DNA from 3 places in the Pseudomonas sp. No.21 genome. Region 1 is predicted to be linked to each of the others. Evidence: riboswitches for the same ligand, from Rfam matches in the RefSeq annotation. Region 1 holds a riboswitch; each other region holds the start of a gene.
What was found. A riboswitch is a leader RNA that binds a small molecule or an ion and turns the genes downstream of it on or off. The one in region 1 is predicted to bind cobalamin.
Positions count from the first base shown of each region.

Region 2: it holds a riboswitch for cobalamin, as region 1 does, so the genes downstream of both, cobG (precorrin-3B synthase) here and ACYJSS_RS21000 (TonB-dependent receptor) in region 1, are expected to answer to the same signal.
Region 3: it holds a riboswitch for cobalamin, as region 1 does, so the genes downstream of both, ACYJSS_RS27090 (CbtB domain-containing protein) here and ACYJSS_RS21000 (TonB-dependent receptor) in region 1, are expected to answer to the same signal.

Region 1 covers NZ_BAAJNO010000010.1:42,720-52,803, reverse strand. The annotation lists gene ACYJSS_RS21015 (MarR family winged helix-turn-helix transcriptional regulator) at 1-585, shown strand; gene ACYJSS_RS21020 (glutathione S-transferase) at 1-2, opposite strand, end outside; gene ACYJSS_RS21010 (zinc-dependent alcohol dehydrogenase) at 586-1,614, opposite strand; gene ACYJSS_RS21005 (PaaI family thioesterase) at 1,618-2,061, opposite strand; cobalamin riboswitch at 2,299-2,502, shown strand; gene ACYJSS_RS21000 (TonB-dependent receptor) at 2,611-4,749, shown strand; gene ACYJSS_RS20995 (ABC transporter ATP-binding protein) at 4,772-5,545, shown strand; gene ACYJSS_RS20990 (ABC transporter substrate-binding protein) at 5,542-6,507, shown strand; gene ACYJSS_RS20985 (FecCD family ABC transporter permease) at 6,504-7,526, shown strand; gene ACYJSS_RS20980 (carboxymuconolactone decarboxylase family protein) at 7,969-8,400, shown strand; gene sigJ (RNA polymerase sigma factor SigJ) at 8,400-9,278, shown strand; gene ACYJSS_RS20970 (VRR-NUC domain-containing protein) at 9,468-10,084, shown strand, end outside.
Region 2 covers NZ_BAAJNO010000017.1:51,992-62,075, forward strand. The annotation lists gene ACYJSS_RS27140 ((2Fe-2S) ferredoxin domain-containing protein) at 1-593, opposite strand, end outside; gene ACYJSS_RS27145 (cobalt-precorrin-6A reductase) at 590-1,321, opposite strand; gene ACYJSS_RS27150 (cobalt-precorrin-5B (C(1))-methyltransferase) at 1,318-2,415, opposite strand; gene cbiE (precorrin-6y C5,15-methyltransferase (decarboxylating) subunit CbiE) at 2,475-3,680, opposite strand; cobalamin riboswitch at 3,762-3,951, shown strand; gene cobG (precorrin-3B synthase) at 4,028-5,377, shown strand; gene ACYJSS_RS27165 (precorrin-8X methylmutase) at 5,374-6,000, shown strand; gene ACYJSS_RS27170 (precorrin-2 C(20)-methyltransferase) at 6,000-6,761, shown strand; gene cobJ (precorrin-3B C(17)-methyltransferase) at 6,761-8,416, shown strand; gene ACYJSS_RS27180 (sigma-70 family RNA polymerase sigma factor) at 8,567-9,067, shown strand; gene ACYJSS_RS27185 (FecR domain-containing protein) at 9,064-10,047, shown strand.
Region 3 covers NZ_BAAJNO010000017.1:38,149-48,232, reverse strand. The annotation lists gene ACYJSS_RS27110 (ATP-binding protein) at 1-216, opposite strand, end outside; gene ACYJSS_RS27105 (3-deoxy-7-phosphoheptulonate synthase) at 739-1,827, shown strand; gene cobN (cobaltochelatase subunit CobN) at 1,867-5,601, opposite strand; gene cobW (cobalamin biosynthesis protein CobW) at 5,662-6,714, opposite strand; cobalamin riboswitch at 6,811-7,004, opposite strand; cobalamin riboswitch at 7,063-7,274, shown strand; gene ACYJSS_RS27090 (CbtB domain-containing protein) at 7,375-7,557, shown strand; gene ACYJSS_RS27085 (CbtA family protein) at 7,568-8,275, shown strand; gene ACYJSS_RS27080 (cobalamin biosynthesis protein) at 8,349-8,759, shown strand; gene cobM (precorrin-4 C(11)-methyltransferase) at 8,756-9,520, shown strand; gene ACYJSS_RS27070 (sugar nucleotide-binding protein) at 9,718-10,084, shown strand, end outside.

The sequences.
Region 1 (10,084 bases):
ATGTCTTCAATGCTCCTGTTCGCGGGCCGGCCCAATGCCGGCGCCCGCTGTCGTTGCAACTGGACCACCACCGGCGGCGCCGGTAGCATCCCCGCCCATCGCGCCCGGGAGCTGCCCATGGTCATCGACAGGAAAATCAAACTGGACTCCGCAGACATCAGACGCCTGGACGACCTGGATGTCGCGCTGGAGTTGCTGCACTTCGGCTTCCGCGGCCTCACCCTGGACGCCGACGCCTACCTGGAAACCCTCGGCCTGTCGCGCGTCCACCACCGCATCCTCTACGCCATCCGGCGCGTCGAAGGCATCAACGTCGGCGAGCTGGCCGCCCTCCTCGGTGTCAGCAAGCAGGCACTGCACCGCCCGCTGACCCACCTCTTCGAACGCGCCCTGGTGACCCAGCAACGCGACCCGGAACAGCACCGCTACAAGCGTCTCTCCCTCAGCCCGGAAGGCCATGACGTGGAGCGCCGCGCCACCGACCTGGAACGCCAGGCCATCCGCGCCGCGCTGGACACCACCGACACCGACGGCCGGGTCGCCTGGCACTCGGTCATGCAATCCCTGGCCGCCCGCCTCGACTGATCAACCCGCCGTGGTGATGCGTTCGCGCACCACGATGCACTTGGCCAGCGGCCGGATCAATGCCTCGGTGGCCTCTTCCCAGGGCACCACGCTGGGGCTCACCAGCAGCGGGTCGCAATGGCCCTGCTCCACCAGCTCCAGCACCCGGGGGATGTGCGGACGCACGCTGCAGGCGCCGACCGAAAGGGTGACGTCGCGCATGTACAGGCCGAACAGCGGGATGGCCGGGTCCTCGAAGATGATGCCGATGCACGAGCAATGCCCGCCCGGCGCCAGCGCCAGCAGGCCGGTACGCAGCGCCTGCGGGTCGCGGGTGGCCGACACCACCAGGTCGTAGCGTTCGTTCAGCGCGCCATCGGCTCCGCTGCGCAGGGTCGCGCCACTGCGCACGGCCAGCTCGTCGCGGTAGCCGTCGCCATCCAGGTAATCCACCTCGGCCGCCCCGGCGGCGCGGGCCATCTGCACCGCGAGGATGCCCAGGCTCTCGGTGCCGCCCACCACCAGCACCCTCGCCTCCTCCCGTGTCGCCAGCGGGCGGCTGGTGGCCACCCAGGCATCGGTGAGGTTGTCGCTGGCGCTGGCCACGGCCACCGGGTCCAGCCCCGGGGGCAGCGGTACCAGCATGGCGTCGGCGAAAGGCACCCGCACCACCTCGGAGAACAGCCCGCCCCAGTGCCCGCCCGCCGGCACGCCATAGGCCGCATGCCGGGCGACGCCCGTGCAGGCCGTACTGCGCCCGGCCAGGCATTGGCGGCAGGTGCCGCAGGCGATCTTCCAGGGCACCGAGACCAGGTCGCCGCGCTTGACCGTGCCCACCTGCGCGCCCACGTCCAGCACCTCGGCCACGCATTCGTGGCCCAGGGCGAAGGGCGGCTTGAACGGTGTCAGCCCGGCGATCAGGCGCCGGTCGAGGTCGCAGGAGGCCGAGGCGATGGGCCGCACCAGCGCCGCCAGCGGCGAATCCAGCACCGGTGACGGCGCCTCCTCCCAGGCCAGGCGCCCCGCGCCCTTGACGATGAGTTCGCGCATGGCTCAGTCCCTCACGCTGAAGGTGGTGGTGGCGCGGGCACAGAGCGTGCCGGCGGCATCGCGGATATGGGCATCGCAGAACGCCAGGCTGCGGGTGCGCTCCACCACCCAGCCCTCCACGCTGTACACCTCGCCGGCCTTGAGCGGGCGCAGGTACTTCACGCCCAGGTCCACCGTCGAATACCGCGTATCGCCGGGCAGCGTGGTGAACAGCGCCAGGCCCGCGGCACCGTCCAGGCAGGTGGCGGCGAAACCGCCGTGTACGGTGTTCGCCGGGTTGAGGTGACGTACATCCGGCCGCGCCTCGATGAAGATACGCCCGGGCTCGACGCCCACCGCCTTCATCGCCATGGTCTCGCCGATGGAGGGCGCGGGCAGCTTGCCGTCGATCACCGCCTGGAGGATCTGCAGGCCGGAAGGGATGGATCTGTTCGGGGTATCGGTCATCTCGAGGCTCCTGGCTCTGCCGGGGTCGGCGAGCGGTTTCGGGGGGATGGCGGGCGGCCCTGCGAGGGAATCGCCCTGCAGCCCGTGGACGGACGATACGTGAGCGCAGAATCTCAAATCAACATTGTTGATATGACAATAAGGAAGGCATTCCGGCAACGTCGCTACGGCTCTGGGAAGGGGGATTGCGCCATCCCGCGCACGATTTCAACGTTGACGCCCGAGCGCGCGGATGGTCATATGCGCGCCGTTCCAGGTGTCCCACGCCGTCGTGCGTGGGGTTAAACGGGAAGCCGGTGCGTCCATCAGGACCAGTCCGGCGCTGCCCCCGCAACGGTAAGCGAGCGCTGCATCCGATACGCCACTGTGCCCATGGCATGGGAAGGCGGATGCGACGTGATCCTCGCAAGCCCGGAGACCGGCCTGGAGCATCGATAGGCAAACCCGCGGTGGGCGGGCACGGGCCGGTTTCTCGCACGGGTGCACGCGCCCGCGCGCGCCTTTGCATTCCCTCCGGGCTCCATTCATTCCTGACGTGATAGGAACGACATGACCCGTACCTTCAGCTCCAACGCTCCGGCGAGCGCCGCCCTCGGCCTGCTCGCGCTGTCCATTTCCCTCGCCCTGCACGCCGAAGACGGCACCCTGGCGCTACCGGCCACCGCCGTCACCGACCAGGCGGACGACACGACCATCCGCCTCGACACGCCCGTGCCCGCCGGCTCGCGCCTGGGCCTCTCCGCCCTGGAAACCCCGGCCAGCACCAGCGCCATCAGCGGCGACGAAGTGCGCGCACGCAACAACGCCACCGTGCAGGACGCCGTGACCCGCAGCCCCGGCATCACCCACATCGGCACCCCCGGCAACGGCGGCACCGCCCTCTCGGCCCGGGGCTTCACCGGCCACGCCTCGGTGATGCAGCTGTACGACGGCACGCGCTTCTACACCGGCATGGGCACCACCACCTTCCCCACCGACCCGTGGATGGTCGAACGCATCGACGTGATCCGTGGCCCGGCCTCGGTGCTCTACGGCGAAGGCGCCACGGGCGCGGTGATCAACGTGGTGCCGAAGAAGCCCTTCGACGGCGAGATCCGCAACCGCCTGCGCCTGGGCTACGGCTCCGACGACCGCCAGCAGATGGCCCTGGACAGCGGCGGCTCGCTCACCGACACCCTCAGCTACCGCCTCAACCTCAACCGCGAAACCAGCCACGGCTGGATCGACCGGGGCGACTCGAAGAACCTCGGCCTCAGCGCCGCCCTGCGCTGGCAGGCCAGCGACGACCTGGCCTTCACCCTGGCCCATGACCAGGGCGACCTCACGCCGATGAACTACTTCGGCACGCCGCTGATCGACGGCCACCTACGCGACAGCCTGAAGGAGAAGAACTACAACCTGCACAACGCCGAGCAGCACTACAACGACCAGTGGACCCGGCTCGTCACCGACTGGACGCCCGGCGAAGGCTTCAGCGCCAGCAACCAGCTCTACCACATCAAGAGCCGCCGCTACTGGCGCAACGCCGAGGCCTACACCTGGGACGCCGGCCGGGGCCAGCTGGAGCGCGCCGAGAACCTGCGCATCAAGCACGAGCAGGAGCAGATCGGCGACCGCCAGACCTTCACCTTCGACCACTCGTTGTTCGGCCTCGACAGCCGCACCCTGGTCGGCGGCGAGTTCAACCGCATCCGCTTCGACCTGCTGAACAACTCGCCCTACACCGACATCGGCGGCGACTACGTCGACCCCTGGAACCCCGCGCCCGGCTACTACCAGAGCGCCTCGGCCTACCGCCCGCACTCGCGCAGCGAAACCCGCACCGCCGCGCTGTTCGCCGAGAACCGCACCCAGCTCGGCGAGCGCTGGTCCGTGGTCACCGGCCTGCGCCGCGACCAGAACCACGTCGACCGCACCGACCTGCGTGCCAACAGCCGCAGCGACCGCAGCATCCAGGGCGGCAACTGGCGCGCCGGCCTGGTGTTCGCCGCCACCCCGCAGCTGTCCTTCTATGGCCAGTACTCCACCAGCGAGGACGGCGTCAGCAACCTCATCACCCTCAGCCCCACCCAGCAACAGATGGACCTGACCGAGTCGAAGCAGACCGAGTTCGGCCTCAAGCAACAGTTCTGGGACGGGCGCGGCGAATGGACCCTGGCCGCCTACCACATCGTCAAGAAGAAGCTGCTCTCTCGTGAATCGGTGACCCGCCCCACCCAGCAGATCGGCCAGCAGTCTTCCGACGGCCTGGAGGCGACCCTGGAACTGGCCCTGGAGCAGGGCTGGCACGTCTCGGCCAACGCCTCGCTGCTGCGCGCCGAATACGACGACTTCAACGAATCCGTCGGCGGCCAGCTCGTCTCCCGGTCCGGCAACCGCCCCACCGACGTGCCACGGCGCACCGCCAACCTCTGGGTCAGCAAGGCACTCGGCCATGACCTGGACGCCGGCATCGGCGCGCGCTACGTCGATGCCCGCTATGCCGACGCCGCCAACACCGTGAAGGTGCCCGGCTACACCGTGCTCGACGCCAACCTCGGCTGGCAGGTGCTGCCGGACACGCGCCTGGGGCTGGAGCTGAACAACCTGCTCGACCGCCGCTACGCCGTCACCCAGCAGAACGGCGGCCAGCAATGGCTGCTGGGCCAGCCCCGTTCCTTCTTCGTCACCGCCGACTACAGCTTCTGATCCGGCGAAAGGAGTGCCCGGCATGCCCTCACTGAACATCAGCGACCTCGCCTGGGCACCCGACGCTCGCCCCCGTTGGCTTCTGCAGGGCATCGACCTGCAGGTGCGCGAGGGCGAGTTCGTCGGCCTCATCGGCCCCAACGGCAGCGGCAAGACCAGCCTGCTGCGCTGCGCCTACCGCGCCGAGCGCCCGGCCGCCGGCTGGGTGGCGCTGGATGGCGAGGACCTCTGGCGACGCACCCCGCGCTGGAGCGCGCAACGCATCGCCGTGGTGCTGCAGGAATTCCCCCAGGACTTCGGCCTCGCCGTGGCCGAGGTGGTCGCCATGGGCCGTTCGCCGCACAAGGGCCTGTTCGATGGCGACGATGCCGAAGACGCCGCGTTGGTCGCCGAGGCGCTGGCCACCGTGGGCATGGGCGGCTTCCACGCGCACCCCTTCGCCCGCCTCTCCGGCGGCGAGAAGCAGCGCGTGCTGCTGGCCCGCGCCCTGGTCCAGCGCCCCGGCCTGCTGCTGCTCGACGAGCCCACCAACCACCTCGACCCGCGCTACCAGCTGGAGCTGCTGCACCAGCTGCGGCGCCTGCGCCTGAGCACCCTGGCCAGCTTCCACGACCTCAACCTGGCGGCGGCCTTCTGCGACCGCCTCTACGTCCTCGACCAAGGCCGCGTGGTGGCCAGCGGGACGCCCACCGACGTGCTCACCGCCGAGCTGCTGCAACAGGTGTTCGGCGTGCACGCGCTGGTGGACCGCCACCCCCTCGCCGACCACCCGCGCATCACCTGGATCAGCCCATGAAGCCTTCATCGATCGCCCTGCTCGCCCTGCTCCTGGCCCCCCTCGCCCAGGCCACCGACTACCCGCTGCGCGTCACCAGCTGCGACCGCCAGGTGGTGTTCGAGCGCGCGCCGCAGCGGGCGGTGAGCCAGGACATCAACCTCACCGGCATGATGGTCGCCCTCGGCCTGCAATCGCGCATGGTCGGCTACAGCGGCATCAGCGGCTGGAAGACCCCGGACGCCCGGCTGATGGCCGCCCTGGGCGACCTGCCGGAGCTGGCGCGCAAATACCCCTCCATCGAAACGCTGCTCAACGTCGATGCCGACTTCTTCTTCGCCGGCTGGAACTACGGCATGCGCGTGGGCGGCGAGGTCACCCCGGCCACCCTCGCGCCCCTGGGCATCCCGGTGTACGAGCTGAGCGAATCCTGTGCCCACGTGATGCCGCGCGAGGCGGCGAGCCTGGAAGACCTCTACCGCGACCTCGACAACCTCGGCCGCATCTTCGACGTCGAGGCCCGCGCCAACGCCCTGGTCGCCGCCCTGCGCACGCGCCAGGCCGAGGTGGCCAGGCGCCTGGCCAACGGTGGCGAGGCGCCCCGGGTGTTCCTCTACGACAGCGGCGAGGACCGCCCCTTCACCTCTGGCCGCCTGGGCATGCCCCAAGCGATCATCACCGCCGCCGGCGGCCACAACCTGATGGACGACCTCGCCGCCAGCTGGACCCAGGTCAACTGGGAAACCGTGGTCGAGCGCGACCCGCAGGTGATCCTGATCGTCGACTACGGCGAACGCAGCTGGCAGCAGAAGCGCGACTTCCTCCTCGCCCACCCGGCCCTGCAATCGGTCGAGGCGATCCGCGAGCAGCGCTTCCTGGTCCTGCCCTACCTCGCCGTCACCCCCTCGGTGGAGAACATCGAGGCCATCGAGACCCTGGCCGCCGGCCTGCACCCCGAACGCTTCGCCGGGAAGGCGCCATGAGCCCGGTGCGCACGCCCGGCGCCTACCGCCTGCTGCTGCTCGGCCTCGTCGTGGCGCTGGTGCTCTCCTGCATCGCCGCCCTGGGCTTCGGCCCGGCCGCGGTGCCCCAGGCACATGTCTGGGGCATCCTCGCCGAGCGCCTGGGCATGAGCGCTGCGGGCGACTGGAGCCGGGGCCAGGAACACATCGTCTGGCTGATCCGCGCACCCCGGGTGCTGCTCGGGGCGCTGGTCGGTGCCGGCCTGGCCCTGGTGGGTGGCGCACTGCAGGCGGCCACGCGCAATCCGCTGGCCGACCCGCACCTGCTCGGGGTCAGCTCCGGCGCGGCCCTGGGCGCGGTGCTGGTGCTGCTCTACCTGGGCGAATTCATCGGTGTGCTCAGCCTGCCCCTGGCCGCCTTCGTCGGCGCACTGGGCAGCATGCTACTGGTGCTGGCCATCGCCAGCCGCCACGGCCGCCTGGAAAGCGATCGCCTGCTGCTGGCGGGTGTCGCCGTGTCCTTCCTGTGCATGGCGCTGGTCAACCTGCTGCTGTTCCTCGGCGACCACCATGCCGCCAGCTCGGTGGTGTTCTGGATGCTCGGCGGGCTCGGTGCCGCACGCTGGGAGCTGCTCTGGCCGCCGGCACTGTGCCTGGTGCTGGGCCTGGTCGCCCTGCTCGCCCAGGCCCGGGGGCTGAACGCCCTGATGGCCGGCGAGCAGACCGCCATCAGCCTGGGCTTCAGCGCCCGCCGGGTACGCCTGCAGGTGTTCCTCTGCGCCTCGCTGCTCACCGGCGTGCTGGTGGCCCTGAGCGGCGCCATCGGCTTCATCGGCCTGATGCTGCCGCACCTGGCGCGCCGCCTGGTGGGCGCCGAACACCGTCGCCTGCTGCCGGTGGCCGCCCTGCTCGGCGCGCTGTTCCTGGTCTGGGTCGACGTCGCCGCCCGCACCCTGGTCGCCCCCGAGGACCTGCCCATCGGCATCGCCACCGCCGCCATCGGCGGGCTGTTCTTCGTGGGCCTGCTGCGCCGGCGTTGAAGGGACGTCATCAGCCCCGCCGATGACTCCGCCCGATGGGTTTCGCTCCGCTCTACCCATCCTACGAGGTGCCGCCTGGCGTACCGAAAAGCTGAGGCGCACCTCGTCCCTGTAGGGGCGTTGTCGGCTGCTCCAGCGTTCTTCGCCCAGCACCTCACCACGTGGTGCGCACGGACCTTCCTAGGATGGGTCGGGCGGCGTTCCGCGAGCGAAGCGAAACCCATGCGGTAGAGGTGGCAGAAGTCCATAGATGCCCGGAAACCACCGTACTTGAGGATTTGCTTTAAACCCCAATAACCAACGCAGACAGAACCCATCCATTCGCCCGCAGGGCTGTCCCCCCTCCCCCGCAAAAATTATTTTCCCCACCACGTCACAACCCCACAGGCTGATCCGTCGAGTCATCAAAGGGGCCACTCCGGCCCCCTGACGGAGACGAAGAATGAGCGATACCCGCGCCGTGCGTTACGAACAGGAAATCCCCCAGGTGCTGGCCGTGCTGGGCAGCGTCCATGCCGAGCTGGACAAGCTCGGCCTGCCCCGCGCCCTGGTGCATCTGGTCCACCTGCGTGCCTCGCAACTCAACGGCTGCGCCTTCTGCGTGCGCATGCACACCCGCGAGGCCCGCGAAGGCGGCGAGACCAGCGAGCGCCTGGACCGCCTGGTGGTGTGGCGCCATTCGGGGGATTTCAGCGCCGCCGAGAAGGCCGCCCTGGCCTGGACCGAGGCGCTGACCCGCATCGACGACGAGCGCGACTACGCCGCCCTGCGCCAGGCATTGCGCGAACGCTTCGACGAAACGCAGATCAGCGCATTGACCACCCAGGTGGCGATGATCAACCTGTGGAACCGTATCCAGGTGTCGAAGCATTGATGCAGACCCGAGCCCACCTCGAACTCTTCCAGCAGCACCGCCCGCGCCTGCTCGGCCTCGCCTATCGCATCCTCGGCTCGCGCGCCGACGCCGAGGATGCGTTGCAGGACTGCTGGCTGAAGTGGCAGGAGGCCGATCTTGCCGGCCTCGACAACCCGGCCGCCTGGCTGACCACCCTGTGCACACGCCGCTGCATCGACCTGCTGCGCTCGGCCCGGCGCACGCGGGTGGACTACGTCGGTTCCTGGCTGCCGGAGCCCATCCACGGCCTGGCGGAAGACGGCCCCGACGAGGGCATGGTCCTGGCCGCCTCGCTGCAGACCGCCTTCCTGCTGGTGCTGGAGCGCCTGTCGCCGAAGGAACGTGCCGCCTACCTGCTGCACGACATCTTCGAGCGTCCCTATGCCGAGGTGGCCGGCATCCTCGCCGTGCAGGAGTCCGCCTGCCGCAAGCTGGTGTCACGGGCGCGCACCAATGTCGAGGACGCGCGGGTGCGCCACGTCACCCCGGTGGAACGCCAGGAACAGTTGCTGGCGGCCTTTCGCGATGCCATCGAGGGCGGCAACAGCAGCGCCCTGGCCGGCCTGCTGGGCGCCGAGGTGGAGCTGCGCGCCGATGGCGGCGGCAAGGTGCCCACCCTCCGCGAGACCCTGCATGGACGCGAGGCGGTGCTGGGCTTCATCGAGCAGTCCCTGCGCCTGTACTGGGGCGAGTACCGATGGCAGGAGACGGAGATCAACGGCAGCCGTGGCGTCATCCTCCGCCACGGCGACGCCATCGCCGCCAGCGTCTCCTTCGGCTACGACGAGAGCGGCGCGTTGCAGCAGATCTTCATCATGCGCAACCCGGACAAGCTGGCGGGGCTGCCTGTGCGCTGAGGCTAAGCCCGGTGGCCTCTGCAGGGGCGACTTCAGTCGCCCAGCGGTGCGCAGCACCGCCCTGCCGGAGGAGGGGCGCGAGCAGAGCTCGCTCCTACAGAGGATGCCCTTCCACTGATCGAAATCCCCTTGGGCGGCAGGGGTCGATAGCTGTATAAATAGCCAGCCATTCGCCCAAGCCGTTCCGCCATGCCCAGCGCCCTCGACGACCCCTTCTACTACCTGAACAACTTCCAGGCCGTGCTCGACTGGATCGGCGCCCGCTATGACGACCTGCTGGACGACGAGGAGCGCGGCTTCATCGCGGCCTTCGCCGGCCTGCCCAAGGCCTCCCGCGCGCTGCTGGTGCGCATGGTGATGCGCAAGGGCACGCTGTTTCGCGAAAGCAAGCTGGATTACGCCGAGATCGGCCCCACCCGCGACGCCATTGAGCCGCTGGTGGCGCTGGGCTGGGTGGACCCGGCACCGCAGCTGACGCTTGCGCAACTCTTCGCCCTGCTGCGCAAGCCGGAGATCGCCGCCTGCTTTGCCACGCACCTGGGCCGCGCGGCCCTGCGCAAGGCCGACCAGCTCGCCCTGCTGCAACCCCTATACCCCGAGGCGCAGCCCCTGGACGCCTGGTGCCCGGAGCTGGAGGAGCGCGTCCATGCCTTGCAGCTCATGGCCCTGTGCGACCGGCTGCGGCTGATGTTCTTCGGCAACCTGGCCCAGGACTGGTCCGAGTTCGTCCTCGCCGACCTGGGCATCTACCAGTACGAGAAGGTGGAGCTGGACGCCGCCTCGCGTGGCTTCCGCCACCGCGCCGA
Region 2 (10,084 bases), on a different contig from region 1:
CTGGCGGTGGGGCCGAGGTCGCAGGGGAACTGGCACTGGGTGCGGGTGATGTGCACGCCGCCCTCGCACTCCAGCTTGCCGGCGGCCTTGAGGGTTTCCCGCAGTTTCTTCCACAGCGGCAGCGCGCCACGGCGGGTGCAGCGCGGGCCGTTGCACAGCAGCAGGCGGCGGGCATGGGGCGGGATGCAGGACCAGGCGTGGCTGGCCGGCAGGTCCGGCACGCCGACGCAGGCGAGATGCAGGTCGGGGCGCTCGACGAGGGCGCAGGCGGCGCCGGCCGGGTCGCTGTCGTACTGGCCCAGCAGGCTGGCGACGAAGAGTTCCCCGGGCGCGTCGAGGCGGCCCAGTTCGCCACGCAGCCAGTCGAGGTGCTGCGGGCCCGACTGCGGGTCGAGGTCGATCACCAGCAGCGGGCGCGGGCTGGCCTGCACGGCACGCGTCAGCGCGTCGAAGTCGGCACCGGTGTCGACGATGTCGGCGAGCGCCGCCTCACCGCGCAGGGCGGTCAGTTGGCGGCGGAACAATTCGGCGAAGGCGCCTTCGCCGAGGTCGGGCCCGGCGAACAGCACGCGGGCATAGGCAGTGGGGGTCATGGTGTTTCCAGTTGGGGGACGAGGGCCTGCCAGAGGCCGTCGAGGGAATCGAATTCGCGGGTGACCGGAGGCAGCTCGGGGCGCTTGAGGATCAGCACCGGCAGGCCGCGCTCGCGGGCCACCTGCAGCTTGGGCTCGGTGGATTGGCTGCCACTGTTCTTGCTGATCAGCACGTCGGTGCCGAGGCGATCGAACAGCGCGCGCTCCTCGTCCAGGCCGAACGGCCCGCGCGAGGCGATGACCTCGAAACGCTCGCCCGGTGCCTGTCCCTGCAGGCAGCGCACCGTCCAGTGCTGGTGGGCAGGAATCTCGCCGAGGTGCTCCAGGGGTTCGCGGCCAAGGGTGAAGAAGGGACGCTGGAAGGCGGCCAGGGCGTCGACCAGCCCGGCCCAATCGGCAACCTCGCGCCAGTCGTCGCCCTTGCTAGCGCGCCAGCCGGGGCGACGCAGGGCCCAGCAGGGAATGCCGGCGAGCCCGGCAGCGCGGGCGGCGTTGTGGCTGATCCGCGCGGCATACGGGTGGGTCACGTCGAGCAGCAGGCCGATACCGGCTTCGTCGATGTAGCGCGCCAGCCCTTCGGCACCGCCGTAGCCGCCGACACGCACCTGGCAGTCGAGGTCCGTCGGCACCTTGCCGAGGCCGGCGAGGCTGTAGACGTGCTCGGGGCCCAGGCGCCTTGCCAGGGCCAGGGCCTCGGTGACGCCGCCCAGCAGGAGGATGCGCGTCATGGTCGCTCCAGCGCCTGGCCGACCAGGTTGCCCTGGCGATCGATGGCGAAGACTTCCAGGGCCACGCCGGCCGGGACGGTGCGGCGGGCGAAGGCCAGGGCATGGGCGCAGACCGCATCGCCCAGGGGTATCCCGGCGGCGTGGGCCAGCGCCAGCGCCTGCTGGCTGGTGTTGGCGCCGCGCATGGCGTCCTGCAGCTGGGCATCGGCGCCCAGGCCGGCGGCCCACTCGGCGAGCAGTGGCAGGTCGATGCTGGAGCTGCGGCTGTGCAGGTCCATGTGCCCGGCGGCCAGCTTGCTGATCTTGCCGAAGCCGCCGCACAGGCTGAGTTTTTCCACCGGCGCCTTGCGCAGGTGCTTGAGCACGGCGCCGGCGAAGTCGCCCATCTCGATCAGGGCGGTGTCGTCGAGGCCGTAGCGCCGGCGCATGGCGTCCTCGCTGGCATTGCCGGTGCAGGCGGCCAGGTGGGTGAAGCCGTTGGCGCGAGCGACGTCGATGCCCTGATGGATGGAGGCGATGTAGGCCGCGCAGGAGAAGGGCCGGACGATACCCGTGGTGCCGAGGATCGACAGCCCACCGAGGATGCCCAGGCGCGGGTTCATGGTCTTGAGCGCCAGCTCGGCGCCGCCCTGCACGCAGACGGTGACCTCGAAGCCGCCGGGGTGGCCGTGCTCCAGCGCGAGTTGCGTGAGGTGCTCGGTCATCATCTGCCGCGGCACCGGGTTGATCGCCGGCTCGCCCACCGCCAGGGTCAGGCCGGGCCTGGTCACGGTGCCGACGCCGGGGCCGGCGTGGAAGCGCACCCCGGGCTCGTCGGCCAGGCGCACCTGGGCGTAGATCAGCGCACCGTGGGTCACGTCCGGGTCGTCGCCGGCGTCCTTGAGCGTGCCGGCCTCGGCGCCGCCGTCGATCGACCGGCAGAACTCCAGGCGCATCAGCACCTGCTGGCCCTTGGGCAGGACGATCTCCACCGCGTCGCTCGCCACCCCGCCCAGCAGCAGGCGCGCCGCTGCCAGGCTGGTGGCGGTGGCGCAGCTGCCGGTGGTGTAGCCGCTGCGCAGGGGCGCGGGCTGCTCGGGGGTTTCGTCACGCATGGCGGGCTCGCGCAGGGCAAGACTCGGCAGCGTTGGGCCTCGCTGCGCTCGGCACCCACCTACGCATGCTTCACCACCTCGAGGAGGGTGATCGGCAAGGCCGAGCGCCAGGTATCGAAGCCACCCAGGGGCTGGGCCTGGGCGATGGCGATGCGGGTCAGCTCGCCGCCATGGGCGTCGCGGAAGGCCACCAGCACCGCCTCGCTCTGCAGGGTCACGGCGTTGGCCACCAGGCGGCCGCCGGGCCTGAGCCGGTCCCAGCACTGCTCCAGCACGCCGGGCTCGGTGACGCCGCCGCCGATGAACACCGCATCCGGCGCGGGCAGGCCAGCGAGTGCGGCGGGGGCCTGGCCGGCCACCAGTTGCAGGCCGGGCACGCCGAGGGCGTCGCGGTTATGGCGGATATGCGCCTGGCGGCCTTCGTCGACCTCGATGGCGATGGCACGGCAGGTGGGATGGGCGCGCATCCATTCGATGCCGATGGAGCCACTGCCGGCGCCCACGTCCCAGAGCAGCTGCCCCGGCTGCGGCGCCAGGCGCGCAAGGGTGATGGCGCGCACGTCGCGCTTGGTTAGCTGGCCGTCATGGCGATAGGCGTCGTCGGGCAGGCCGCAGGTCAGCGGCAGGCGCCGGGCCTGCTCGCCGGCACGGCAGTCGATGGCGACCAGGTTGAGGGCCGCGACCCGGGTGGCGGACCAGTCCCCGGCGACGCCGTCGATGCGCCGTTCGGCCGGGCCGCCCAGGTGCTCCAGCACAGTGATGGCGCTGGAGCCGAAGCCGCGCTCGTCCAGCAGCGCGGCGATGGCAGCGGGGCTTTCGCCATCGTTGCTCAGCACCAGCAGGCGGGCGCCGTCATGCACATGGAGGTTGAGCGCCGCCAACGGGCGCGCCACCAGGGAGACCAGCGTGGTGTCCTGCAACGGCCAGCCCAGGCGCGCTGCGGCCAGGGAAGCGGATGAGGGGGCCGGCAGCACGCGCAGCTCGTCGGCGGGCAGTTGCCGCGCGAGACTGGCACCGACGCCGAACAGCATCGGGTCACCACTGGCCAGCACGCAGAGCGGCGCGCCACGCCGTTGCAGCAGCGGCTCCAGGGAGAAGGGGCTGGGCCAGGTACTGCGCCGGGCGCGGATGCAGCGGGGCAGCAATTCCAGCTGGCGCGGCGCCCCCACCACCTCCTCGGCGGCCAGCAGGGCATGGCGCGCAGCCTTGCCCAGGCCGGCGTAGCCGTCCTCGCCTATCCCCACCAGTGTCAGCCAGGGCTGCATGCAGTTTTCCTCGTATCCGACCGTGCCGCGTCCGTTGGGCATCCGACAACCAGCCGCATCCCACAGCCGCGCAAAGCGGGCATAATAGCGCCCTTCACCGGTTGCCGGAGCGCCCACTGCGCCCGGCCTAAGAGGGAACACGGTCAAAGCCGTGGCTGCCCCCGCAACTGTATGCAGCGAGTCCTCGCGATCCGTGCCACTGGGAAACCGGGAAGGCCGCGACGGATACCGACCTGCCAGCCAGGAGACCTGCCGGTGACACCAGTCGCGTGTGCACGCATCGAGCGGGGTGTCTCGGTGCCAGGGTTCCCTTGCGGGGGGACACGGTCGCCGCGGCAACTGACCCGGTGACCACGGTGAACCACGCTCCCTCCAGCGCTCCATCCGTCCGCCCCTCGGCCTGCCCGGGGCTGCTGCGCATCGTCCCGGCCAAGGACGGCGGCATCTGCCGCATCAAGCTGCCCTGCGGCCGCCTGCAAGCCGGTGCCGCCGAGGCCCTGGCGCTGGCCGCCCACGGCCATTCCGGCGGCGTGCTGGAGGCCACCAACCGCGCCAACCTGCAGATCCGCGGCGTGCATCCGGGCCGCGAACAGGCGCTGATCGCCGAGCTGCTGGCCATCGGCCTGGGCGCTGCGACGCCGGGTGCGGACGATGTACGCAACCTGATGGTCAGCCCCGCCGCCGGGCTCGACCCGAGCGCGCTGCAGGACGTCCGCCCACTGGCCACGCGCCTGCTGGCCCTGCTGGAGGACAACCCGCGCTTCCACGTGCTCTCGCCCAAGTTCGCCCTGCTGCTGGACGGCGGCGAGGCCCTGGCGATGCTCGACCACCCCAACGACATCTGGCTGGCCGCCATGGAGCCCGGCAAGGACGGCCTGTTCGCCTTCGGCCTGGCCGGCTGCCCACCCCGCGAGGCCAGCGACGCGCCCGCCCTGGCGGCGGTGCCCGGCGCCCAGGTGCCGGCCCTGGTGGAAGCGCTGCTGGAGCTCTTCCTCGAACGGGCCGCGCCGCAGCAGGCCCGCATGCGCGACCTGCTCGGCAGCCTGGGTGCCGGCCAGTTGCTGGCCGAACTGCGCCAGCGCCTGCCCTTTACCCTGCAGGACGCGGCTGGCTGGCGCCGCGTCGCCACCGACCTGCGCCCCATCGGCGTGCTGCCGCAGGCGCAGGCCGGGCTGTGGCTGGTCGGCGCCCTCCCGCCCCTGGGGCGCCTGCAGGCCGGCCAGTTGCTGGCCCTCGCCGAACTGGCCCGGCGCCACGGCGACGGCAGCCTGCACATGACGCCCTGGCAATCCGTGCTGCTGCCCAACGTGCCGGAGCGGGAAACCGCCCCGCTGCTGGCCGGGCTCGCCGCCCTGGGCCTGTGCACCGAGGCCGACGCGCCACTGGCGCGCCTCCAGGCCTGCACCGGGTCGGCCGGCTGCGCCAAGGGCCTGGCCGACACCAAGGCCGACGCCCTGACACTCGCCGCCACACTGCCCGACGGCGCGCGGGTGCACCTGTGCGGCTGCCCGCGCTCCTGCGCCGCCGCCCATGTGGCGCCGCTGACGCTGCTGGCCACGGGCGACGGCCACTACGACCTCTATCGACGCGACGACGGCGCCGGTGGCTTCGGCCGCCCGCTGGCGCGCGACCTGGACATACACGCGGCGGCCGCCTGGCTGGCCGCCACGCCTGACAGCTGGAGCTCCACCGAATGATCGATTACATCCGCGATGGTCAGGAGATCTATCGCCACTCCTTCTCCATCATCCGCGCCGAGGCGGACCTCTCCGCCATCCCGCCGGACCTGGAGAAGCTCGCCGTGCGCGTGATCCACGCCTGCGGCATGGTCGACGTGGTGCAGGACCTGCGCTTCTCCCCCGGTGCCGGTGCCGCCGGCCGCGCCGCCATCGCCGCAGGCGCGCCGATTCTCTGCGATGCACGCATGGTGGCCGAGGGCGTGACCCGCGCGCGCCTGCCGGCGGACAACAAGGTCATCTGCACCCTCAACGACGCCGGCGTGCCGGAGCTCGCCCGCACGCTGGGCAACACCCGCTCGGCGGTGGCCCTGGAACACTGGCGCGAACACCTGGAAGGCAGCGTGGTGGTGATCGGCAACGCGCCCACCGCGCTCTTCTACCTGCTGGAGATGCTCGACGCCGGCGCGCCGAGGCCGGCGCTGATCCTCGGCTTCCCGGTGGGCTTCGTCGGCGCGGCGGAATCCAAGGACATGCTCGACGCCGACAGCCGTGGCGTGCCCTACGTGATCGTGCGTGGTCGCCGTGGCGGCAGCGCGATGGCCGCAGCGGCGATCAACGCCCTGGCCACGGAGGTGGAGTGATGGGTGCGCAGGCACGTTCCGGCAAGGGCCGGCTGATCGGACTGGGCGTGGGCCCCGGCGACCCCGAGCTCATCACCCTCAAGGCCCTGCGCCTGCTGCAGTCGGCCCCCGTGGTCGGCTACTTCGTGGCCAAGGCGAAGGCCAACCTGGGCCAGGGCGGCAATGCCTTCGGCATCATCGAGCAGCACCTGGTGGCGTCGCAGCTGCGCATGCCCCTGGTCTACCCGGTGACCACCGAGAAGCTGGAGCCGCCGCTCTCCTACGAGGATGTGATCAGCGACTTCTACGACACCGCCGCCCAGCAGGTCGCCCAGCACCTGGACGCCGGGCGCGACGTGGCGGTGATCTGCGAGGGCGACCCGTTCTTCTACGGCTCCTACATGTACCTGCACGACCGCCTGGCCGGGCGCTACGAGGCCGAGGTGGTGCCGGGCGTGTGCTCCATGCTGGGCAGCGCCGCAGTGCTCGGCGTGCCGCTGGTGTACCGCAACCAGAGCCTTTCGGTGCTCTCCGGCGTGCTGCCGGAGGATGAACTGAAAGCGCGCCTGGCGGACGCCGAAGCGGCGGTGGTGATGAAGCTCGGGCGCAACTTCGACAAGGTGCGCCGGGTGCTCGGCGAGCTGGGCCTGGACGGCCGCGCCCATTACGTGGAGCGCGCCACCATGAGCAACCAGCGCATCGTGCCGCTGCACGAGGTGGACCCGATGGCCTCGCCCTACTTCTCGATGATCCTGGTCCCCGGCCAGAAGTGGAGAGGCTGATGGACCCGCGCAAGGCCCCGGCCATCCTGCTGCTCGGCCAGGGCGGCCTGCCCGTCGCCCGGCGCATCCAGGCGCTTTATCCACAGGCCCGCGTGCTCGGCCTGGCCGGGCGCGTCGAGGGTGCCGACGCGACCTATGCCGAGTTCGGCGAGACCATGCGCGGGCTCTACCGCGACGACAGGCCGATCATCGCCCTGTGCGCGGCCGGCATCCTCATCCGCAGCCTCGCCGCGCAACTGGCCAGCAAGGGCGCCGAGCCGCCGGTGCTGGCGGTGGCCGAGGACGGCAGCGCCGTGGTGCCGCTGCTGGGCGGGCTCGGTGGGGTCAACCGCATGGCCCGCGAGATCGCCGCGCAACTGGAGGTGGCCCCGGCCATCACCACCAGCGGCGAACTGCGTTTCGGCACCTGCCTGCTGGAACCGCCAGCCGGCTATGCCCTGGCCGATATCGAGCAGGGCAAGCGCTTCGTCTCCGACCTGCTGGGTGGCGAGCCCGTCCGCGTCGAGGGCGAGGCACCCTGGCTGGAGGCGGCGAACCTGCCCCTGGCGGAACAGGCCCGGCGGGTCATCCATGTCACCGCCGAGCAGCGCGTGGAAGCCCGCGACGAGCTGCTGATCCACCCCCGCGTGGTGGCCGCGCGCATCGACGGTGATGCGGATGCAGCCGGCGTGCGCCAGGCCCTGGCAACCGCCGGGCTGGCCGGTGGCGCCCTCGCCTGCCTGCTGGCCGCCCCCGAACGCATGGCCGACGCCACGCTGGCCGCCAGCGCCGAGGAACTCGGCGTGCCGCTGCGCTTCGTGATCGACGAGAAGGCGCTGCCGCCCCTGCACCAGCACCTTTCCGGCATCCGCCTGTACCGCGCCGCGCAGCCGCTGGAGGTGGAGCGCGTCGGCCAGCGCCGTGGCCGCCTCACGGTGGTGGGCCTGGGTCCGGGCGCCGCCGAGTTCATGGTCCCGGCCACGCGCCGCGCCCTGGACGAGGCCGAGGACCTGCTGGGCTACGAGACCTACATCCGCATGGCCGGGCCCTTCCGCCCGGAGCAGGTGCTGCACTGCACCGACAACCGCGAGGAGCTGCAACGCGCCCGCCACGCCTTCGAGCTGGCCGCCAGCGGGCGCCGGGTGGTGGTGGTGTCCTCGGGTGACCCTGGGGTGTTCGCCATGGCCGCCGCCGTGCTCGAAGCCCTGGACGACAACCGCGACCCGCGCTGGCTGCAGGTGGAGCTGCAGGTGTTCCCCGGCGTCTCCGCCGCCCTGGCCACCGCCGCCAAGGCCGGTGCGCCCCTGGGCCATGACTTCTGCCTGATCTCGCTTTCGGACAACCTCAAGCCCTGGGAGGTGATCGAGCAGCGCCTCGACCACGCCGGCGCCGCCGACCTGGCCATGGCCTTCTACAACCCCATCTCCAGGGCCCGCCCCTGGCAGCTGGCCCGCGCGCTGGAAATCGTCGCCCGCCACCGCCGCCCGGAAACGGTGGTGGTGCTGGGCCGCGACATCGGTCGCCCGGCCGAGGCGCTGACGCTCACCAGCCTCGGCGAGCTGCGCCCGGAACAGGTGGACATGCGCACCCTGGTGATCATCGGCTCGTCACTGACCCGGCGCATTCCCCGCCCCGACGGCCCGGACTGGGTGTACACCCCGCGCTGGTATCGCTGAGGCGGCACCAGCACCTGGCAGGACGCGAAGCAAGGGCGGACGGTTCGACATGACCGGCCGCCCTTTTCCTGCACGCCAACGTTGCAAATCCCTTCGCGCATCAAGAAAATGCGATTAATTTTCATTTGCTACCGATTCTTCGGTGACCCCATGTCGTCTCCCCATCTCAGTGTGCAACGCCTCTACAGCGACCATCACGGCTGGCTGAAGAACTGGCTGCGCGGCCGCCTCGGCAACGCCGCCGATGCCGCCGACCTGGCCCAGGACACCTTCCTGCGCCTGCTCGCCCGCCGCGAGCAGCTGGAGATCGCCACGCCACGCGCCTTCCTGCGCACCGTCGCGCGGGGGCTGGTGATCGACCACTGGCGCCGCGAGGAGCTGGAACGGGCCTACCTGGAATCCCTCGCCCACCTGCCGGAGGCGCAGACGCCGAGCCTGGAGGAGCGCGAGCAGATCCTCGAGCTGCTGGAGCGCATCGCGCGCCTGCTCGATGGCCTGAAGCCGAAGGTGCGCACCGCCTTCCTGCTGGCCCAGTGCGAGGGGCTGACCCATGTGCAGGTGGCCGAGCGCATGGGCATCTCCCTGCGTTCGGTGGAGCGCCATGTCGCCGACGCCCTGTTCCATTGCTACCAGCTGCGCTTCGCCGAATGAGCGCCTCGCCCCAGACCGATGCGCAGGTGGTGCGCCAGGCCATCCACTGGCTGGTGCGCCTGCGCTCCGCCAGCGGTGATGCCGAGCTGCAGCGCGCCTGCGACCACTGGCGCGCCGCTCACCAGGACCATGAACAGGCCTGGCAGCGCGTGCAGGTGCTGGACGACGAACTGTCCAGCTCGCTGAAAGCCGTGCCCGGCGCCGGCACGCTGATGCAGACCCTGGAAACCTCGGCCCAGCGCCTGCGCCGCCGCCAGGCCCTGAAGCTGCTGTCGGCGGCCATGGTCAGCGGTTCCGCCCTGTGGCTGGCCCGCGACCTGACGCCCTGGCCGCGCCTGGGCGCCGACTACGGCACCGCCGTCGGCGAGCGCCGCCACGTGGCGCTGGCCGATGGCACGCAACTGCACCTGAACACCGACAGCGCGGTGGATGTGCGCTTCGACGAGCATCAGCGCCTGGTGCTCCTGGAGCGTGGCGAGATCCTCGTCGACAGCGGCCCTGACGCCACGACGGGCATCTCGCGCCCCCTGCGCGTGCGCACCCGCCATGGCCTGTTCGAGAGCCTGGGTGGCCGCTTCGTGGTCCGCCAGGAGCAGGCCGCCACCCGCCTGAGCGTCGCCGAGGGCACGGTGAGCATCGCCCCGCTGGCCGGTGCCGGCGCTGCAGTGGCCGGTGCCGGCCAGCGCTTCGAAGTCGGCGAGTACGCCGCACGCGCGCTGGAGGCGCCGGACATGGACGCAGCCGCCTGGGCCGACGGGTTGATCGTCACCCGTGGCATGCGCCTGGCCGACTTCCTCGCCGAAATCTCGCGCTACCGCAACGGCCGCCTGGCCTGCAGCGAGGCCATCGCCGACCTGCGCCTCTCCGGCGTGTACCGCCTGGACGACACCGACAAGCTGCTGGAGCTCCTGACCCGCACGCTGCCGGTGGAGGTGCACTACCGCACCCGCTGGTGGGTGACGGTACAGGCCAGGGCCTGAAATCTTTTTTGGCGGGTTTTTCCGCAACGTCCGGCAA
Region 3 (10,084 bases), on a different contig from region 1:
GATGCGCTCCTCGCTGGCGCCCAGCGGCAGGGTGACGAAGATGCCTTGCGGCAGCAGGTCGGCGATGCCCCGGGCCAGGGTGGACTTGGCCATGCCGCGCGGGCCTTCGATCAGCACACCGCCGATGGCGGGATCGATGGCGGCCAGGTACAGCGCGAGCTTCAGCTCGTCGGCGGCGACCACGGCGCTCAAGGGGAAGTGGGGGAGCTCGGACATGACGGGTTCCTGAAAACGCATCGCGGCATGGTAGCGAAAGGCCGAACGCGTCGATAGAAATCAGTGATTGAACGGCGGCCGGCGATGCAGTAATTTGGCCAGCATTCGCTTTGGAGATCGTCATGCCGCACCTCGCTTCCACTCCGCTCACCGCTTGCCAGGCCCAACGCCCGGCACGTGCGCGCGTGGCTGCTGCGGCCAGCTATTTCTATGGGTATTGGTTTAGCCACGGGCTGGCCTGATACCTGATCAGGCGGCCCACTCCAGCAGGGTCGCCCACCAAAGCTCCACGAAACCCCCGGTCGGCAACCCGCCCGGGGGTTTTTGTTTTTCCAGGGCCCACAAGGCCAAACGCACGTAATCCGAGGATCGCACCATGATCAGCCACCGCACCTACACCCCTTATTACCGCAACGCCGACTGGCGATTTAGCCGCTTCGCCGCCGCACTCACACCCCTGAATCGAACACCCAGTTAGCGCGCCGCGCGCGGACCGATCCGCGCCGGCCAAGGATGCCCGTCATGAATTCCGTTTCCGTATCGCCCATCGCCGCCCAGCCCCTCCACGCCCTGCCGCTGGAAAGCCTGGCTTCCCCCACGCGCAGCACCCAGCCGCTGCCCACCCCCGCCGAACTGCGCCAGCGCCTGCCGCTGCACGCCGCCCTGGCCCGCCAGGTCCGCGCCCAGCGCGATGCCGTGCGCGCGGTGCTCGATGGCGACGACCCGCGCCTGCTGGTGGTGGTCGGCCCCTGTTCCATCCACGATCCCGAATCCGCCCTCGACTACGCCCGCCGCCTCGCCGCGCTGGCGCCGCAGGTGAGCGACCAGCTGCTGCTGGTGATGCGCGCCTACGTCGAGAAGCCGCGCACCACGGTGGGCTGGAAGGGGCTGGTGTACGACCCGCACCTGGATGGCAGTGGCGATATGGCGGCCGGCCTGGCCCTCAGCCGCCGGCTGATGCTGCAGATGATCGAGCTGGGGCTGCCGGTGGCCACGGAATTGCTGCAACCCCTGGCCGCCGGTTACTTCGACGACCTGCTGGGCTGGGCCGCCATCGGTGCGCGCACCAGCGAATCCCAGGTGCATCGCGAGATGGTCAGCGGCCTCGACCTGCCGGTGGGCTTCAAGAACGGCACCGACGGCAGCCTCGGCATCGCCACCGACGCCATGCGCTCGGCGGCCCATGCACACCAGCACTTCGGCATCGACGACCAGGGTCGCCCGGCGCTTGTGCAGACCGCCGGCAACGCGGATACGCACCTGGTGCTGCGCGGCGGCCACCAGGGCCCGAACCATGACGCGGCCAGCGTCGCGGCCGCACGGGCGGGGCTGGAGAAACTCGGCATCGCGCCGCGCATCCTGGTCGACTGCAGCCATGCCAACAGCGGCAAGGACCCGCTGCGCCAGCCCGCGGTGCTGGCGGAGGTGATCGACCAGCGCCTGGCCGGCCAGGACGCCCTGCGCGGGGTGATGATCGAGAGCCACCTGTTCGATGGCGCGCAGTCGCTGTCCTGCGACCTGCGCTACGGCGTGTCCATCACCGATGGCTGCCTGGGCTGGGACGGCACCGAGCGCATCCTGCGGGAGGCGGCGGCGCGGTTGCGCGGGTGATAGGGGGGCCGGGTTTGTGGTGAGGGGGAGCGCCGGGGGCTACTGCTCCTCGATATCCAGCAGCAGGTTCTCGATGGCCTCGCGGTAGTCGCCGGGGTGTTCCCAGAGGCCGCGTTGCTGGGCCTCCACCAGGCGCTCGGCGATGTCGCGCAGGGCGTCGGGGTTGTGCTGCTGGATGAAGTCGCGGGTGTCGGCGTCCAGCAGGTAGGCGTCGGCCAGCAGCTGGTACTGGTGGTCGTCGATCAGCTCGCTGGTGGCGTCGAAGGCGAACAGGTAGTCCACGGTCGCGGCCAGTTCGAAGGCGCCCTTGTAGCCGTGGCGCTTCATGCCGGCGATCCACTTGGGGTTGGCGGCGCGCGAGCGCACCACGCGGCCGAGTTCTTCCTTCAGCGAGCGGATGCGTGGCAGGTCCGGCTGGCTGTGGTCGCCGTGGTAGCTGGCCACTTTCTCGCCGCGCAGGGTCTCGGCGGCGGCGAGCATGCCGCCCTGGAACTGGTAGTAATCGTTGGAGTCGAGGATGTCGTGCTCGCGGTTGTCCTGGTTCTGCAGCACCGCCTGCAGCCGCTCCAGGCGCTGGGCGAAGCACGCCCGCGCGGGCGTGCCGGCATCCTGGGCGCCGTAGGCGTAGCCGCCCCAATTCAAATACACCTCGGCCAGTTCGGCGCGGTCCTGCCACTGGCGCTCCTCGATGGCGCCCTGCACGCCGGCGCCATAGGCACCGGGCTGGGCGCCGAAGATGCGCCACCCGGCCTGCAACCGCGCGTCGTCCACGGCCAGCCCTTCGGCGGCGAGGCGGGCGCTTTCCAGTTTCACCCGCGCGGCCAGGGGGTTCATGTCCTCGGGCTCGTCCAGTTCGGCTACGGCCTGCACGGCGGCATCGAACAGGCGGATGAGGTTGGCGAAGGCATCGCGGAAGAAGCCCGATACCCGCAGCGTCACGTCCACCCGGGGGCGGTCGAGCAGCGACAGCGGCAGGATCTCGAAGTCTTCCACGCGCTGGCTGCCGGCCTGCCACACCGGCCGCACGCCCATCAGCGCCAGGGCCTGGGCGATGTCGTCGCCGCCGGTGCGCATGGTGGCGGTGCCCCAGACGGAAAGGCCGAGCTGGCGCAGGTGGTCGCCCTCGTCCTGCAGGTGGCGTTCCAGCAGCAGGCTGGCGGACTGGAAGCCCAGGCGCCAGGCGGTGGGCGTGGGCAGGTTGCGCACGTCCAGGGTGAAGAAGTTACGCCCGGTGGGCAGGGTGTCGAGGCGCCCGCGACTGGGGGCGCCGCTGGGGCCGGGCAGCACGAAGCGGCCTTCCAGGGCAGCCAGCACGCCGCCGATTTCGGCGGGGCCGCAGGCGTCCAGGGCCGGGGCGATCACCTGGCGCAGGCTGTGGATAACCAGGTCGCTGGCGGGGCCCACGGACGGATGATCGGTCGCCCGGATCATCGCCAGGGCCAGCAGCTCCAGGCGCTCGCGGGTGTCGCCGTTGCTGCGCCAGGGATCGATGCTGACCCGCTCCAGCAGTGCCGGGCGCGGACCTTCCCAGGGCTCGGCCCAGTTGCAGTCCAGCGGGTCGCGGCCCAGCCCAAGGTCGGTGGCGAGCGCACGCAGCAGGCTGGCGTTGGCGCCCTTGCCGTCCCCCCGGGGGATGCGCACCAGGGACAGCAGGGTGTCGTCGCGCAGGCCGCCGACGGGGGATTCGCCGAACACGTGGAGGCCGTCGCGGATCTGCGACTCCTTGAGGTCGCAGAGGTAGGCGTCCAGCTGCGGCAGCCAGCTTTCCGGGTCGTCGCTGATGCTGAGCGCAAGTTCGCGGTCCAGTGCGGTGGCCTTCACCAGCTCGAGGATTTCGCCGCGCAGTTGCACGGCGCGGCGGGGGTCCAGCAGCGAGGCGTCGTAGTACTCGTCGGCCAGGCGTTCGAGGTCGCGCAGTGGGCCGTAGTTCTCGGCGCGGGTCAGCGGCGGCATCAGGTGGTCGATGATCACCGCCTGGGCGCGGCGCTTGGCCTGGGCGCCTTCGCCGGGGTCGTTGACGATGAAGGGGTAGATGTTCGGCAGCGGGCCCATCACCGCATCCGGCCAGCACTCGGCGGAGAGGCCGACGCCCTTGCCCGGCAGCCATTCCAGGTTGCCGTGCTTGCCGACGTGCACCAGCGCGTCGGCGCCGAACACCTCGCGCAGCCAGAAGTAGAAGGCCAGGTAGCCGTGGGGCGGCACCAGCGCAGCGTCGTGGTAGATGGCCGCCGGGTCCAGCTGGTAGCCGCGCGCCGGCTGGATGCCGACGAAGGCCAGGCCGAAGCGCAGGCCGGCGACCATCATCCGTCCGGCGCGGAACATCGGGTCCTGCTGCGGTTCGCCCCAGCGCTCCGTTACCGCCCGCTGGTTGGCTTCGGGCAGGCGGGCGAAGCAGGCCAGGTAGGCGTCCAGCGCCAGGCTCTGGGCGCAGGGGCGCGCGTCGAGGCTGTCGAGGTCGTTGCTGACGCCGCCCAGCAGGCTGTGGATAAGTGCCGTGCCGTTCTCCGGCAGGCCGGCCAGGGGGTAACCCTCGGCCTCCAGGGCGCGGAGGATGTTCAGCGCGGCGGCCGGGGTGTCAAGGCCCACGCCGTTGCCGATGCGGCCGTCGCGGGTGGGGTAGTTGGCGAGGATCAGCGCCACGCGCTTGTCGGCGTTGGCCTTGCGCCCCAGCAGCAGCCAGCGGCGCGCCAGTTCGGCGACGAAATCCATGCGTTCGAGGTGGGGCAGGTAGCACACCACGTCGCTCTGGCTGCGCTCGCTGCGCCAGGCCAGGCCCTTGAAGCTGATGGGGCGGGTGATGATGCGCCCGTCCAGCTCCGGCAGGGCGATGTGCATGGCCAGGTCGCGCGGGCCGAGGCCTTGCGGGTTCTCTTCCCAGAGCGGCTGGTTGTCCAGCGAGCAGATGGCCTGCAGCACCGGCACGTCGCGGCGGAAGGGGCGCTGGCCGGGCGTGTCGGGGTTGGATTGGGCGAAGCCGGTGGTGTTGATGATCAGCTCGGCGTCGACGGCGTCCAGCCAGTCTTCCACCACGGCCAGGCACTCGGCTTCCTTGAGGCTGGCCACCGCGATGGGCAGCGGGTTGATGCCGACGGCGGCCAGGCGCTCGCAGAAGGCGTCGATGAAGGCGGTGTTCGCCGCCTGCAGGTGGGTGCGATAGAACAGCAGGGCTGCCACCGGCTGGCCCTCCCGCCAGTCGGCGCGCCAGTGTTCGAGGCGGGCCGGGCGCTGGCGCGGGTGATGCACGGCGACGCGGGGCAGGGTGTTGGGCGCGAGCCAGGGGTAGTCGCGGCCCAGGCAACGGCTGGCGAGGCAGGCGAACAGTTGCCGGGCGTTGTCCAGGCCGCCCTGGCGCAGGTACTGCCAGCAGCGCTCGGCGTCCTCCGCCGGGACCGTGCACAGGCGGGCCAGCTCCGGGTCGGGGCGGTCGTCGCCGGGCACCAGGATCAGCTGCGTGCCGCGTTCGGCCAGGGCCACCAGTTGCTCGATGCCGTAGCGCCAGTAGCCGACGCCGCCATGCACGGAGATGAGGATGACCTTGGCGTGCTGCAGCACCTCGTCGACGTAGAGGTCCACCGAGGCGTGGTTCTGCAGCTGCATGGGGTTGGCCAGGCGCAGGCTGGGGTAGTCCGCCGGCAGCTCGCGGGCGGCCTCGGCCAGCAGCGCCAGGTGCGAATCACCGCTGCACAGGATCACCAGCTCGGCGGGCGTCTGGGCCAGGTGGGCGATGCCGTCGTCGGGGACGAAGCCGCCAGGTTGGGTGCGCAGCAGGTGCATGGCTCGGGCCTTGGCTCGGTGGTGCGGCCCTCTCCCGGGGGAGAGGAGCCGGTTCGGCGGTTACGCCAGGGCGGTGCGCAGTTCGTTGGCGATGGTGGCCGGGTCCAGCTCCTGGCCGATCACCACCAGGCGGGTGGCGCGGGTCTCGTCGGCCAGCCACTGGCGGTCGAAGTGCTTGTCGAAGCGCTTGCCGACGCCCTGTACCAGCAGGCGCATGGGCTTGCCGGGGATGGCGGCGAAGCCCTTGATGCGCAGCACGTCGTGGCGCTCCACCAGTTGGCCGAGGGCGGCCAGCAGGGCGGCTTCCTCCACTTCCGGCAGGTCGACGTGGAAGGAGTCGAACTCGTCGTGGTCGTGGTCCTCGTGCCCTTCGTGGTCGTGGTGGGTGGCGCGGCTGTCGATGTGCGCCTCGGCCTCGGCGTTCAGGCCCAGCAGCACGGAGAGCGGCAGCTTGCCGGCGCTGGCTTCGACGATCTTCACCGCCGGCGGCAGCTCCTCGGCCACTTCGGCGCGCACGGCGGCCAGGGCGTCGGCGTCGAGCAGGTCGGCCTTGTTGAGGATCACCAGGTCGGCGCTGGCCAGCTGGTCTTCGAAGAGTTCGTGCAGGGGCGACTCATGGTCGAGGTTCGGGTCCTGCTTGCGCTGCTCGTCCACCTGCTCGGGGTGGGCGGCGAAGGTGCCGGCGGCCACGGCCGGGCTGTCGACCACGGTGATCACCGCGTCCACCGTGCAGGCGCTGCGGATCTCGGGCCACTGGAAGGCCTGTACCAGGGGCTTGGGCAGGGCCAGGCCGGAGGTCTCGATGAGGATCTGGTCGAGGTCGCCACGGCGCGCCACCAGTTCGCGCATCACCGGGAAGAACTCTTCCTGCACGGTGCAGCACAGGCAGCCGTTGGCCAGCTCGAAGACGCGGCCCACGGCCTCTTCCTCGGTGCAGCCGATGGAGCATTGCTTGAGGATCTCGCCGTCGATGCCCAGCTCGCCGAACTCGTTGACGATCACCGCGATGCGGCGGCCTTCGGCATTGTCGAGCATGTGGCGGAGCAGGGTGGTCTTACCGGCACCGAGGAAGCCGGTGACGATGGTGACGGGGAGTTTGGCCAGGGTTTTCATGCGCGGCAGCCCTTCGCTGGGAGTCGATCGGATCGGCGGGCGCGCGGGACGAGGGCACGGAGGGCCCGATTCGCCACCGGATCACCCCGCCCGGTTGTCTGGAAATTCGCCGAGGCAGGTCTCCTGGCTCACAGCCTGGCGCGATGCGCCGCCTCTCCGCCTTCCCGCCCGAAGGGCAGTGGCTGTGGATAAGGCCTCAGCTGTTCACAGTTGCGGGGGCAGCCACGGCTCGGCCGTGTTCCCTCTTAGCTGCGGCGCGCGGCCGCAGAACCTCGAAGGGCCGAAGGCTACGCAGGCCGGGGGCGGCGGTCAATCGCGGCGGTTGACGGCCGGTCGGTCTCGTGATGTCCTTGTGCGGTTTTTTCAGGTGTCTCGCGCCGTCGCGCGCGAGGTGAAACGGGAAGTCGGTGTGCCCCAGGGCGAGTCCGACGCTGCCCCCGCAACGGTAAGCGCACGTAGGGATCTGTAGGCCACTGTGTCCAGCGGACATGGGAAGGCAAACCCGCCCAGCCTCGGCTGGCGTCGCAAGCCCGGAGACCGGCCTGATCAGTTTTTGGCAACCCGCGGTGGGCGGGCGCATGCCGGAAATGCGGTGCCGTAGCGGCCGCTTTCTTCGCACGCGTTCCTCTTGCCGACTCACCCGCACGCAGAGGAAGCACCATGTCCAGCAGCACACTGAGCCATTCGGCCGCCGCCGTCCCCCTGTCCAAACGCCTGGCCATCGCCATCGGTGCCAGCCTCCTGGGCCTGTCGCTCGTGTACTTCGCCGGCTTCTCGCACATCGAGGCGGTGCACAACGCGGCCCACGACACCCGCCACAGCTCTGCCTTCCCCTGCCACTGAGGGCGCACCCGTGATCAAGCGCATCGCCCAGACCGCCGGGTTCGCCGGTCTCTTCGCCGCCATCGTGCTGACCCTGCTGCAGAGCCTGTGGGTCACCCCGCTGATCCTCCACGCGGAAACCTTCGAGAACTCGGCACCGGCCGAACAGGCCGAGCACAGCCACGAGCATGCCGCCGGCACGCCCGCCCATGAACACGACGCCGAAGCCTGGGCACCGGAAGACGGCTGGCAGCGCACGCTGTCCACCGGTGGCGCCAACCTGGTGGTGGCGGTGGGCTTCGCCCTGCTCCTGGCCGCACTGTTCAGCCTGCGTGGCCCGACCCGCGCCTGGCAGGGCCTGCTCTGGGGCCTAGCCGGTTTCGCCACCTTCGCCCTGGCGCCGTCCCTCGGCCTGCCGCCGGAGCTGCCGGGCACCGCTGCCGCCGACCTGGCCCAGCGCCAGGTCTGGTGGATCGGCACCGCCGCCTCCACCGCCGCCGGCCTGGCGCTGATCGCCTTCGGCCGCAACTGGGTGCTGCGCATCGTCGGGCTGGCGTTGCTGGTGATCCCCCACGTGGTTGGCGCGCCGCAGCCCGAGGTGCATTCGAGCCTGGCGCCGGAAGCCCTGGAACACGAGTTCATCGCCGCCTCGCTGATCACCAACGCGCTGTTCTGGGGCGCCCTGGGCTGGGCCGCCGCCTGGCTGTACCAGCGTTCCGCGAGCCAAGACCTGGCGTGAGCCGGGCCGTGCCATCGATCGACCCCGCGCAGGGCCCGGCCCTTCGCGGGGTCTTGCTTTACAGGGCAGGCCGATGATCCGCGTGGCCGGCCTCGGCTGCCGGCGCGGCTGCCCGGAGCGCGAACTGCGCGAGTTGCTGGACAGCACCCTGGCCGAGCGTGGCCTGGCGGTCGGCGACCTGAGTGCCCTGGCCAGCGTCGACAGCAAGGCCGACGAGCCCGGGCTGCGGGCACTGGCGCTGTCCCTTCACCTGCCCTTGGCGCTGTTGCCGGCCACCGAGCTGGCGGCTTGCGAGGGGCGGCTGTCCGGTACCTCGGCCGTCGCCCTGCGGGAAACCGGCAGCCCCGGCATTGCCGAGGCCGCGGCCCTGCTGCATGCCGAAGCCCTGGCCGGCCGGCCTGCGCGATTGCTGGTGGAAAAACGCCGCAGCCCCCGCGCCACCTGTGCGCTGGCCTGCATTCCCGAGGATGTGGATAACCCATGACGGTCTATTTCATCGGCGCCGGCCCCGGCGATCCGGAGCTCATCACGGTCAAGGGCCAGCGGTTGATCCGCAGCTGCCCGGTGATCCTCTATGCCGGTTCCCTGGTGCCGGAAGCGGTGCTCGACGGGCATCGTGCCGAGCAGGTGGTGAACACCGCCGAACTGCACCTGGACGAGATCGTCCGCCTGCTGGCCGAGGCCCATGGGTGCGGCCAGGACGTGGCGCGCGTGCATTCCGGCGACCCCTCGCTGTATGGCGCCATCGGCGAGCAGATCCGCCACCTGCGCGTGCTGGGCATTCCCTACGAGGTGGTGCCCGGCGTCACCGCCACCGCCGCCTGCGCCGCGTTGCTCGGCACCGAGCTGACCCTGCCGGACATCTCGCAGACGCTGATCCTCACCCGCTTCGCCACCCGCACGCGCATGCCCGAGGGCGAGTCCCTTGCCGAGCTGGCGCAGCACCGCGCGACCCTGGCGGTGCACCTTGGCGTCAGCCACCTGCCGCGCATCGTCGAGGAACTGCTGCCGCACTACGGCGCCGATTGCCCGGTGGCCGTGGTGCACCGCGCCAGCTGGCCCGACCAGGACTGGGTGACCGGCACGCTGGCGGACATCGTCGAGCGGGTGGCGGGCAAGGACTTCCGTCGCACCGCGCTGATCCTCGTGGGGCGCGTGCTGGCCGCCGAAGGCTTCACCGACTCCTCGCTCTACCACCCCGATCACGCCCATCTCTATCGCCCCGCAGGGGGTGACGACGACTGACGAGGCGTGCCGCATGGCGCGCCGCTAGTGACGCAGCGCCGGGAAATAAGCAGAATGCGTGTTCCCCGGTCGGAAACGACCGCCGGCTTGCGTGCCTGATGCCCCGTCTTGGCGAACCTCCTGGTCACAGGGATGGCGCCGGTGCGGGGTCATGGCCTGATCGATAACACCCACTGGCTTTAAGCGACCTTCTGTCTATGCGTATGCGCTTGATGCTCCTGGGCGGTGGCAATGCCCTTGGCCAGGCGCTTATCCGCCTGGGGGCCGAGGATGATGTAGGGTTCCTCGCCCCGCGCCCGCCCGAACAGGGCTGGGATGCCGCCAGCCTGACCCAGCTGCTCGACGACACCCGCCCCGATGCGGTGATCAACCTCGCCTACTACTTCGACTGGTTCCAGGCCGAGGAGGCCAGCCCGGTCCGTTTCGCCGCGCAGGAACGCGCGGTCGAGCGTCTCGCCGAGCTCTGCCAGCACCACGGCATCGTCCTGCTGCAGCCTTCCAGCTACCGCGTCTTCGATGGTGCCCGGGCGACGGCCTACAACGAGAAGGACGAGACCATTCCCC